DNA from 3 places in the Cupriavidus sp. 22TCCZM04-2 genome. Region 2 is predicted to be linked to each of the others. Evidence: predicted binding sites of a transcription regulator. Region 2 holds the regulator's gene; each other region holds the start of a gene.
What was found. Region 2 encodes LexA, which represses DNA repair genes until DNA is damaged. Its sites were predicted from a motif close to ACTGTATNNNNATACAGT; they were not measured.
Positions count from the first base shown of each region.

Region 1: recA (recombinase RecA) is a predicted target of LexA. The motif match lies at 1,546-1,563, and genes of this name have one in related genera.
Region 3: imuA (translesion DNA synthesis-associated protein ImuA) is a predicted target of LexA. The motif match lies at 1,693-1,710, and genes of this name have one in related genera.

Region 1 covers NZ_JBYOJS010000004.1:63,987-67,258, forward strand. The annotation lists gene recX (recombination regulator RecX) at 1-174, opposite strand, end outside; gene recA (recombinase RecA) at 275-1,336, opposite strand; gene AC3FKG_RS08195 (response regulator) at 1,632-2,321, shown strand; gene AC3FKG_RS08200 (sensor histidine kinase N-terminal domain-containing protein) at 2,391-3,272, shown strand, end outside.
Region 2 covers NZ_JBYOJS010000009.1:228,263-231,534, forward strand. The annotation lists gene AC3FKG_RS15955 (asparaginase) at 1-848, opposite strand, end outside; gene lexA (transcriptional repressor LexA) at 1,045-1,701, shown strand; gene AC3FKG_RS15965 (hypothetical protein) at 1,807-1,977, shown strand; gene AC3FKG_RS15970 (hypothetical protein) at 2,040-2,246, opposite strand; gene AC3FKG_RS15975 (hypothetical protein) at 2,362-2,538, opposite strand; gene AC3FKG_RS15980 (DUF2188 domain-containing protein) at 2,739-2,963, shown strand; gene AC3FKG_RS15985 (hypothetical protein) at 3,144-3,272, shown strand, end outside.
Region 3 covers NZ_JBYOJS010000007.1:141,890-145,161, forward strand. The annotation lists gene AC3FKG_RS13135 (LacI family DNA-binding transcriptional regulator) at 1-845, opposite strand, end outside; gene AC3FKG_RS13140 (SgcJ/EcaC family oxidoreductase) at 1,039-1,518, shown strand; gene imuA (translesion DNA synthesis-associated protein ImuA) at 1,759-2,622, shown strand; gene AC3FKG_RS13150 (Y-family DNA polymerase) at 2,555-3,272, shown strand, end outside.

The sequences.
Region 1 (3,272 bases), on a different contig from region 2:
ACGCTGGTTGGACAGCCAGTTCTCGCGCTCGAGCGCATCGAGCAGCTGTTCGAGCTGCTCGGGGGATTCCGCGTGCGGTGCCAGCTTGCGCGCCAGTTCGGCCCGGCTGTGCTCGCGGCGCGACAGGTAGCCTACGGCGCGGGCCTTGAGGGAAAGCGGGGGTCGGGTGGCCATCGGCGCAATTCGGAATTCGAAATTCGGGTAAGGCGGGAAACAAAAAAGGCTGGCGCATCGGCAATGCGCCAGCCCCCTGGAGCGTGCCTGTCGGCAGCGCTCAGTCTTGTTCCACGACCGCGGCCGCCTGCACGCCATTCATCGGCGCCACGCCCAGCGCGGTGCGGACCTTGTTCTCGATCTCCTGGGCAATGTCCGGGTTCTCGCGCAGGAATTCGCGCGCATTGTCCTTGCCCTGGCCGATCTTGTCGCCGTTGTAGCTGTACCAGGCGCCCGACTTCTCGACGATCTTGGCGTCCACGCCCAGGTCGATGATCTCGCCCTGGCGCGAAATACCCTGGCCGTAGAGGATATCGAAGAAGGCCTCGCGGAACGGCGGCGACACCTTGTTCTTGACCACCTTGACCTTGGTCTCGTTGCCGATCACGTCGTCGCCCTTCTTGATCGAACCGATACGGCGGATGTCCAGGCGCACGGAGGCATAGAACTTCAGTGCATTGCCGCCCGTGGTGGTTTCCGGCGAACCGAACATCACGCCGATCTTCATGCGAATCTGGTTGATGAAGATCACCAGGCAGTTGGTGCGCTTGATGGTGCCGGTCAGCTTGCGCAGCGCCTGGCTCATCAGGCGGGCCTGCAGGCCGGGCAGCGAATCGCCCATTTCGCCTTCGATTTCGGCCTTGGGGACCAGCGCGGCCACCGAGTCGATGACGATCAGGTCGACCGAGCCCGAACGCACCAGCGCATCGGTGATTTCCAGCGCCTGCTCGCCGGTGTCCGGCTGCGAGATCAACAGGTCGCCGACGTTCACGCCCAGCTTGCCCGCGTAGTTGACGTCGAGCGCGTGCTCGGCATCGATAAAGGCACAGGTGCCGCCCAGCTTCTGCATTTCGGCCACGACCTGCAGCGTCAGCGTGGTCTTGCCCGACGATTCCGGACCATAGATCTCGACCACGCGCCCGCGCGGCAGGCCGCCGACGCCAAGCGCGATGTCCAGGCCGAGCGAGCCGGTGGATACCACCTGGATATCCTTTTCGACCTCGCCATCGCCCAGGCGCATGATCGAGCCCTTGCCGAACTGCTTCTCGATCTGGGAGAGCGCGGCGGCAAGCGCCTTCTGCTTCTCGGCGCTCACGCCGGCACCTGCCTTCTTGTCGTCCATGGTCGTCCTTGAGTCAAATGTTGAGTCAATGGTGGTATAAAGGGTCGAATGTGGCGCGGCACCGGCATTTCAGAATTTTCCGGCTCTTCCGGCTCCTCCGGCTTTTCCGGCTTGCTGCCGACCGGTTTCCCGGGTCTCGCCACAACTACAAAATCACCCGACTGCCTGCACAGCCGCCTTCTGCTGCGGCCTGCGCGGAATGTGCGGGTACTGTATAAAAAAACAGTATGCTTGGCAAGCCCTGTCCGCATTGTTTGCGTGGCCGCTGGCAATGCCGGCCGTGGTGGAGACAACCATGCGCATTCTGATCGCCGAAGATGACGATGTGCTGGCCGACGGCCTGACGCGCTCGTTGCGTCACTCCGGTTATGCCGTCGACCATGTCACGAATGGCCTGGAGGCCGATTCCGCGCTGTCGACCCAGAATTTCGACCTGCTGATCCTGGATCTGGGCCTGCCGCGCATGCCGGGCCTGGAAGTCCTGAAGCGCCTGCGCGCGCGCGGCGCCATGCTGCCGGTGCTGATCCTGACCGCCGCGGACAGCGTGGGCGAGCGCGTCAAAGGCCTGGATCTGGGCGCCGACGACTATATGGCCAAGCCTTTCGCGCTGACCGAACTTGAGGCCCGGGTGCGCGCGCTGGTACGACGCGGCGCAGGCGGCGGCGCCACGCTGATGCGCCATGGCCCCCTGTCCTTCGACCAGGTCGGTCGCATTGCCTATATGAACGATCAGATGCTGGACCTGTCGGCGCGCGAAATCGGACTACTGGAAATCCTGCTGACGCGCAGCGGGCGGCTGGTCTCCAAGGAACAACTGGTCGACCATCTGTGCGAATGGGGCGATGAAGTCAGCAATAACGCGATCGAGGTCTACGTGCACCGGCTGCGCAAGAAGATCGAGGTCGGCGGCATCCGCATCGCCACCGTGCGCGGACTGGGCTATTGCCTGGAAAAATTCCAGCCGGCCGTGGCCGCCCCGAACTAAGGCGTCCGCGCGCCGTTGCCGTCCACGCAGCCGATCACTCGACCGAAACCGCCTACACCCTTTGCCGAGATGAGCCAGCTGCGACTGCCATGGCGGCATCGGCCCGCCAAGGATCCCGCGCCCCCGTCCGGCGCCTCCGATCCCGACGACCTGGCCGACGCCCTGCCCCATCTGGAGGAAAGCACCGCCCACCCCGCCCCGCGCTCGCTGTTCGGCGAGATCCTGGACTGGATGCTGGCGCCGCTGCTCCTGCTGTGGCCGATGAGCATCGCCGTCACGTACCTGGTGGCCAAGTCGATCGCCAACGGGCCGTTCGATCGCGCGCTCGAGGCCAGCGCCATCGTGCTGTCGCAGCAGGTCCGCGAAGTGAATGGGCGCGTCACGCTGCAACTACCGTTGTCGGCGCGCGAGATCCTGCGCGCGGACGAGACCGACAACATCTACTACCAGGTCGTCGGCAAGCGCGGCGAGTATGTCGCCGGTGACCACGACCTGCCGCTGCCATCCGAAGAAGACCAGGGCCATCCCGGCCTGGTCTCGCTGCGCGATGACCGCGTGGCGGCCAACGACGTGCGCGTGGCCTACACCTATGTCGATCTCAAGAACGTCGGCGGTACCCAGCCCGTGCTGGTGCAGGTGGCAGAGACCCTCGACAAGCGCGCGCGGCTTGCCAACGAGATCATCAAGGGCGTGATCCTGCCGCAGTTCGTGATCCTGCCGCTCGCCGTGGTGCTGGTGTGGTTCGGGCTCACGCGCGGGCTCGCGCCGCTCACGGCGATCCAGCAGCGTATCCGCGCGCGCAATCCCGGCGATACCAGCCCCATCGACGAGCGCGCGGCGCCGCAAGAGATCACGCCGCTGGTCGCGTCATTCAACGAGCTGCTGGCGCGGCTGGACCAGTCGGTGCAGACGCAGAAGCGTTTTATCGCCGATGCCGCGCACCAGATGAAG
Region 2 (3,272 bases):
GGAATCGACACATGACCGGCCCCGGTCCGCGAACTCCGCACCACGGCAACACCGGCCGCGGCGGCGTCCCTGAGCGCCGCGATCAGCGTCTCATGCACCGAACCGTTGCCCGCCGCCGCAACGACCAGGCCGCGTACGCCGGCAGCCACCATTGCGTCCACCGCGATGCGCCCCGGCTGCGTATAGCTCGCGACGATCTCGACCTCGGGCCACCGGGCCGGCACGGGAAAGACCGCCGCAACGGACTGCGTGGGCGTGCGCGGCAGCCGCACCAGCTCGTCCTGCACGAAACCCAGCGGACCGCCCTGCGGCGACGCAAAGGCATCCACCGCCGAGGTATGCGCCTTGGTCACGTCGCGCGCCGCATGGATCTGCTGGTTCAGCACCACCAGGACCCCCTTGCCGCGCGCAGCCGGATGGCCGGCGACGCGCACCGCATCTAGCAGATTGAGCGGACCGTCCGCCGACAACGACGTCGACGGACGCATTGCGGCGGTCAGTACCACGGGCACCGGACAGGCCTGGGTCAAGTGCAGGAACATCGCAGTCTCTTCGAGCGTGTCCGTGCCATGTGTAATGACGATGCCGGCCACGTCCGGCTCGGCCGACCAATGCTGAATACGCGCGGCCAGCGTCGGCCAAAGCGAGAACACCATGTCCTTGCTATCGATCTGCGCCACCTGCTCGGCTTCAATCCGCGCCATAGACTGCAACGCCGGCACGGCCGCCAGCAACGTCGACACGGGCACCGTCGCGGCCTGGTAGCGCGCGCTGCTGGCCGGATTGGTCGAGGCGCCGGCAATGGTGCCGCCAGTGGCCAGAACCACGATGCGGGGAAGCTGGGACATGGTGGGGGGATACAGGGAGCTGAAGTCCGGCGATTGTACCTGCGGCATGCGGGCAAACCGGATGTCGAGCAGACGCTTCTGAAATTCTGCTTGCGCTTGCGCCGATACTGTATAAAATCACAGCATACTGTTTAAACATACAGTGCTCACCCGGCTGGCGGACAAATAGCACCGGGGCACTTATCGGAACGCTTCCATGGCGACCCTGACACCCCGGCAGCAGCAAATTTTCGACCTGATCCGCAATACGATCCGCGGCACGGGTTTCCCGCCCACGCGCGCCGAGATCGCCGCGGAGTTTGGCTTCTCATCGCCCAATGCCGCGGAAGAACATCTGCGAGCGCTGGCGCGCAAGGGCGTGATCGAACTGACGCCGGGCGCGTCGCGCGGCATCCGCCTGAAGGTGGCGCGCAGCGATTCGGAAACCCCCGACCAGTTTTCCCTGCCGATGTCCGGGGTCATGCAGCTGACGCTGCCGCTGGTGGGCCGCGTGGCCGCCGGCAGCCCGATCCTGGCCGCCGAGCATATCGACCGGCAGTACCAGGTCGATGCCTCGGTCTTCGACGAACGCCCCGACTACCTGCTGCGCGTGCGCGGCCTGAGCATGCGCGACGCCGGCATCCTCGACGGCGACCTGCTGGCCGTGCGCAAGGCCAGCGAGGCGCCCAACGGCAAGATCGTCGTGGCGCGCCTGGGCGACGACGTCACCGTCAAGCGCCTGCAGCGCCGTGACGGCGCCATCGAGCTGATCGCGGAAAACCCCGACTTCCCGAACATCATGGTCGGGCCCGGACGCGAAGAGTTCTCGCTCGAAGGCATTGCCGTCGGGCTGATCCGCTCCTCGGGCTTCTGACCAGCGCGGCCAGCCGCGCGCTGGCCGCCGCCCTCCTCCTTGCAGTGCCGACGCCGCCCGCCTGACGGGTGTTGACCCCGCTTTTGCCAATCGAGAGGTGTAGCCATGCCGCAAACCAACCACATCGCCGCACGCCAGCCCGTCAAGCCCGTGCCGTTCCGGCAATCGAAGGGGGTTCGCATCTATCAGGGCGCGCAGCGCCGTACCATGGTTGGCAGCATGGCGGCGATCTGCCGGATGCTGGAACTGGCCGAGCCGACCAAGCTCCTGGCCTGAGGCTTGCCGATGGGCGGGGCCGGCCGGAGTGAAATGCAGCGGTAATGCCGCCCTGACGGCGGCTAGTCGTTGGCGTCGCCGGAGATATGGTCGATCTCATGCCTCGCAGCCGCGTAGGCCGCCTCGATGGCACTGTCTTCCGTTGCCGCGAGCGCGCCGGCGTTATGTCGATGTCCGTGTCCACGGATGACAAACGACCAGTCCCATTGACCGTCGGGCGCCTTGATTGGCTGAATCGAGATTTCCCGGCTCTTGTATCGATATTCCATGGCAGCCTCCCGGTGTCCGGGGCATCGTAGCATGAAGGTCCTGACCATCCGAAGCCAGTTGCTTCCCGCTCGGCGGGGGCGGAACAGGGTCGTGCCGAGCCGGCGGCCGCACTCTTCAGACCGGCAGCTGCTGTGTCGTTGCCTTCTTACCCAGGATAGCCATTGCGATCAGCCCGAGGGATGGCGTGAAGATCATCGAAAAGGTCAGCCAGACCGCAACGGAGCGGCCCAGAATGTGGGCCAGCAGACCAATCCCGAAAGAACAAAGCAGCCAGATAGCCAGGGCAAGCATGATGATGTGGAGAACGAGTTCGTTACCACGCCAGTATGGAAAACCGGTGCAAATCCATTTGACTCCAGGTGACATCCGCTTGGCGAATCGGGACAGTCGGTATAAACCCCATCCGCCTGCGGTCGCCTTGTCGGACAGCGACTGATACCGGCGCGGTGTTCCCAGGCCGACACTATCTGCACAGACTCCAGGAGACAGCCATGGCCAACAAGAATATCCACGTCGTGCCGACCTACAATGGCTGGGCCGTACAGCTCGAAGGCGGGTCCGGAAATGAGCAGCGTTTCACCTGCCAGCAACACGCCATCGCCACCGGCACGGAGAAGGCGAGACGGACGAAGGTCGAGCTGCTGATTCACGGCCGGGATGGACAGATCCATGAAAGGAATTCGTTTGGCCAGGAGACGCCCGACATCAAAGGGTGATGGCTGGGCCGGCTCGCGAAACCGGACACCCAGGACAACGCTCGATATAGCGGCTGGCGAACATAACCCGGCGCGTGTCGCCGGGTTTTTCGCTGCAAGGCGACGTACAATTTTTGCCAGATAGCTCTCTGGCTGGGCGCGGGCTCGCAAACCCGCCTTCGTCAGCCCCTGGTGATCGCCATGATGAAGCTGGTATGGATGATCGCGGCACTGGCCGCCGCCACAGCCACAGCCGCGCGCGCCGAAGACGCCTATGTCTATCCGTTTGACGACATGAGGGTCGGGGAAACGGTTCGAACGCCGTTCCCC
Region 3 (3,272 bases), on a different contig from region 2:
ATGCGCTTGCCTATTGCATGGAGATGGCCCATGGCGCCGACGGCGAACGCATCCACGGGCGCGCACAGCGCATCCAGTCCTGGCATGCGCGCCAGCAACTGCGCGCAAGCCTCGGCGCCGGCGGCCTCGCCGAGCGCCTCGGGCGCCTTGACCAGTTCGCACGGCAGATCCATGTCGCGCGTGAATTCGCGGTAGACGCGTTCGGTTTCCACATAGGACTGCCGCGCGGTCTCGCCGATCATCAGTCCGATTCTTCTGCGGCCATGCGCATGGAGATGTTCCAGCAGCAGGCGTGCCGTCTGCGCCGATTGCAGGTCCACATACGGCACCGGATGATCGGTCAGCGGTTCGCGGCCGATCGACACGATGCTCACGCCGCGATCGCGCAGGCGTGCGATATGCGGGTCGCCGGCCACGGGCTCGATCACCACCGCGCCGTCGATGTCGAGCGTTTCCAGCAAGCCGCCGGCGCCTTCCAGCGGCGGCACCAGTACGACGCCCAGCCCGCGTGCCATGGCCGCTTCCGCGGCGATGGCCGCGACTTCCATCATGAAGCCCAGGCGCGACGTGCCGCCGGCCACGGCGAACGGCATCGACGACAGCAGCGCGATGCAGTTCGCGCGGCCCGACTGCAGGCGCCGCGCGCGCACGCTGGGCCGGTAGCCAAGCTCGGCCGCAATGCGCTTGACGCGTGCGCGCGTTTCCGGGTCCACCACGCCACGGTCATTGAGCGCGTGCGAAACGGTGGTCAGGGAAACGCCGGCCGCGCGTGCGACATCGTGGATGGTGAGGCGGCGCGGCCTGTCGGCCGGGCCGGACGAAGAGGGGGTGTTGGGGTCGGACATGCCATTTCCGGAAACAGTGCCGGGAGGATACAACAGCGCAGGGGACCGTTGAGGGTGGCGGGGCATCCGGCGCGGCGATGGTGCTCGCCGGACAGGCCCGCCGGATAGGCCTAACACTTGCTGGCGGGATGTTCCATACTTTTGATGCGGTGAGCCTGGGTCAGGCGCCGGATACCAAACGGAGAACGTTGCCATGAAGCTGATTCCCATTGCAGTGCTGGCGGCCGCGCTCGCAGGGTGCGCCATGAATCAGGGTACGCAGGGCAACGCGCAGGGAGCGCCCGCGGCAAGCTGCAAGGCGACCTCGGAACAGGAGATCGCGGCGTTGTTCGACCGGTGGAACCAGTCGCTGCAGACGGGAGATCCGCGCAAGGTCGCGGCCAATTATGCGGAACGGTCGATTCTGCTGGCGACGGTATCCAACAAGCCCCGGCTGACGGTGGCGGAGCGGGAAGATTACTTCCAGCATTTCCTGCAGGACCGGCCTTCGGGGAGGATCGATTTCCGGCGGATCGAGCTGGGGTGCAATTCGGCGGTGGATGCGGGGCTTTATACGTTTACGTTTGCGCGGACGGGGGCTGTTGTTAAGGCGCGATATACCTATACCTATCGCTGGGACGGATCGCAGTGGCTGATTACGAGTCATCATTCTTCGGCGATGCCGGAGAAGTGAGAGGGGAGAGGTTCTCTGGTTATGACTGGGGCGTCGCTCTTGGCAGGCACTGCTGTTTCGCCGGCTACGCCGGCGTCAAGAGCGACGGGCCTGTCATAACCAGAAGCCCCCGCCGATGCCCCTCGAAAGTCCGACCCCGTCACATTCCACGTAGCCCCTTGCGTTCCTGCGAATACTGTATAAATATACAGTTATCGTAAAAATCACCACCGCCCCTCCAGGCGAAACCCAAACATCCCCATGACCGCACCCGCAGCCCCCGCCGCGGAGGCTCCCGCTTTCCCTTCGCCTGACCAGCAGCCCCCGCCAAGCCGGGAGGAGGCCATGGCGGCGCTCGAGCATCGTTACCCCAGCTTGTGGCGCGCCGGCCAGCTTGGCCGCGCCGGCAGCCAGCCGGTGTGGCCGGCCGGCTATGCCGGGCTGGCGGCGGAACTGCCCGGCGGCGGCTGGCCGGTGGGCGGGGTGACGGAGTTGCTGACCACGCAGGGCGGGTCGGGCGAGTTGCGCCTGCTCCTGCCGGCGCTGCGGGCACTGGCGGCGGCGGGGCGGCGCATCGGGCTGGTGGGGCCGCCTTACCTGCCCAATGCATTGGGGCTGGCCGCGGCGGGTTTGCCGGCACGCCAGCTCTACTGGGTGCGCCCGGCCGCTGGCGCCGGCAAGCACGCGCAGCAGGCCGATGTGCTGTGGGCAGCCGAACAGATGCTGCGCAGCCAGGCGTTCGGCGCAGTGCTGGTGTGGCTGCCGGCCGCGCGGCCCGAGGCGATGCGCCGCCTGCAAGTGCTGGCACAGGCCGGCGACGCCGCGGTGTGGGCCATGCGCCCGGCCGCGGCACTGCGCGAGTCGTCGCCGGCCGTGCTGCGCTTGCTGCTGTCGCCGTTGCCGGGCAACGAACTGTCCATCGTTTTCCACAAGCGGCGCGGCCCGGTGCGCGAAGCACCGCTGCGCTTGCGGCTGGATGGCCTGGAGGGCGCCCGCCGCGGCGGCCATGCCACGCCGGCCCCAAATGTTTCACCTGTTGTTGCGGGAGGTTCCGCCCATGTCGTACTGGATCGCGGTGCATCTGCCGCGCCTGTCGCTGGACGCGCTGCAGCCGAGCTGGCCTGAGTTGGCCACGGCGCCTTCCTCCACGCCTTCCTCCCCCCTCGGCACGTTGCACCATGCCCTGCCGGTGGTGGTGATGGAGCGCGAGCGCGTGATGCTGGCCAACGCCCCGGCCATGGCGCTGGGCGTGAGTTTCGGCATGCGGCGCGGCGGCGTGCAGGCGCTCTCGGCCGAGGTGGTGCAACTGGAGCGCAACCCGGCCGCCGAAGCCGGGCTGCTGCACGCGGCGGCGCTGGCGCTGCTGCATTTCACGCCGCTCGTCACGTTCGATGAAGACCCGGAAGCGGCCACGCTGATGCTCGACGTCAGCGCCAGCCTGCGCCTGTTCGGCGGCCACCGCGCGCTGTGCCGGGCGGTGCGCGCGTGCGTGCGGCAGCTCGGCACGTTCGCGCAGGTGGGCAGCGGGGCCACGGCCCATGGCGCGGCATGGCTCGCGCGCCAGCCCATGCGCCGCACCCGACGCGGCATCGTGCGGCCGGCGCGGCGGGCAGTGCAGGCCGCGCGCATGGGGCGCCTGCTGGATCGCTTGCCGGTCGAGGCGCTGCGCCTGCTGGCGGATCCGGCCTGGCTCGACGGCATCGGCTGCCGCACGCTGGGCGAGGTGCGGCGCCTGCCGCGCGCCGGCTTGTCACGCCGGCTGGGCCCGCAATTGC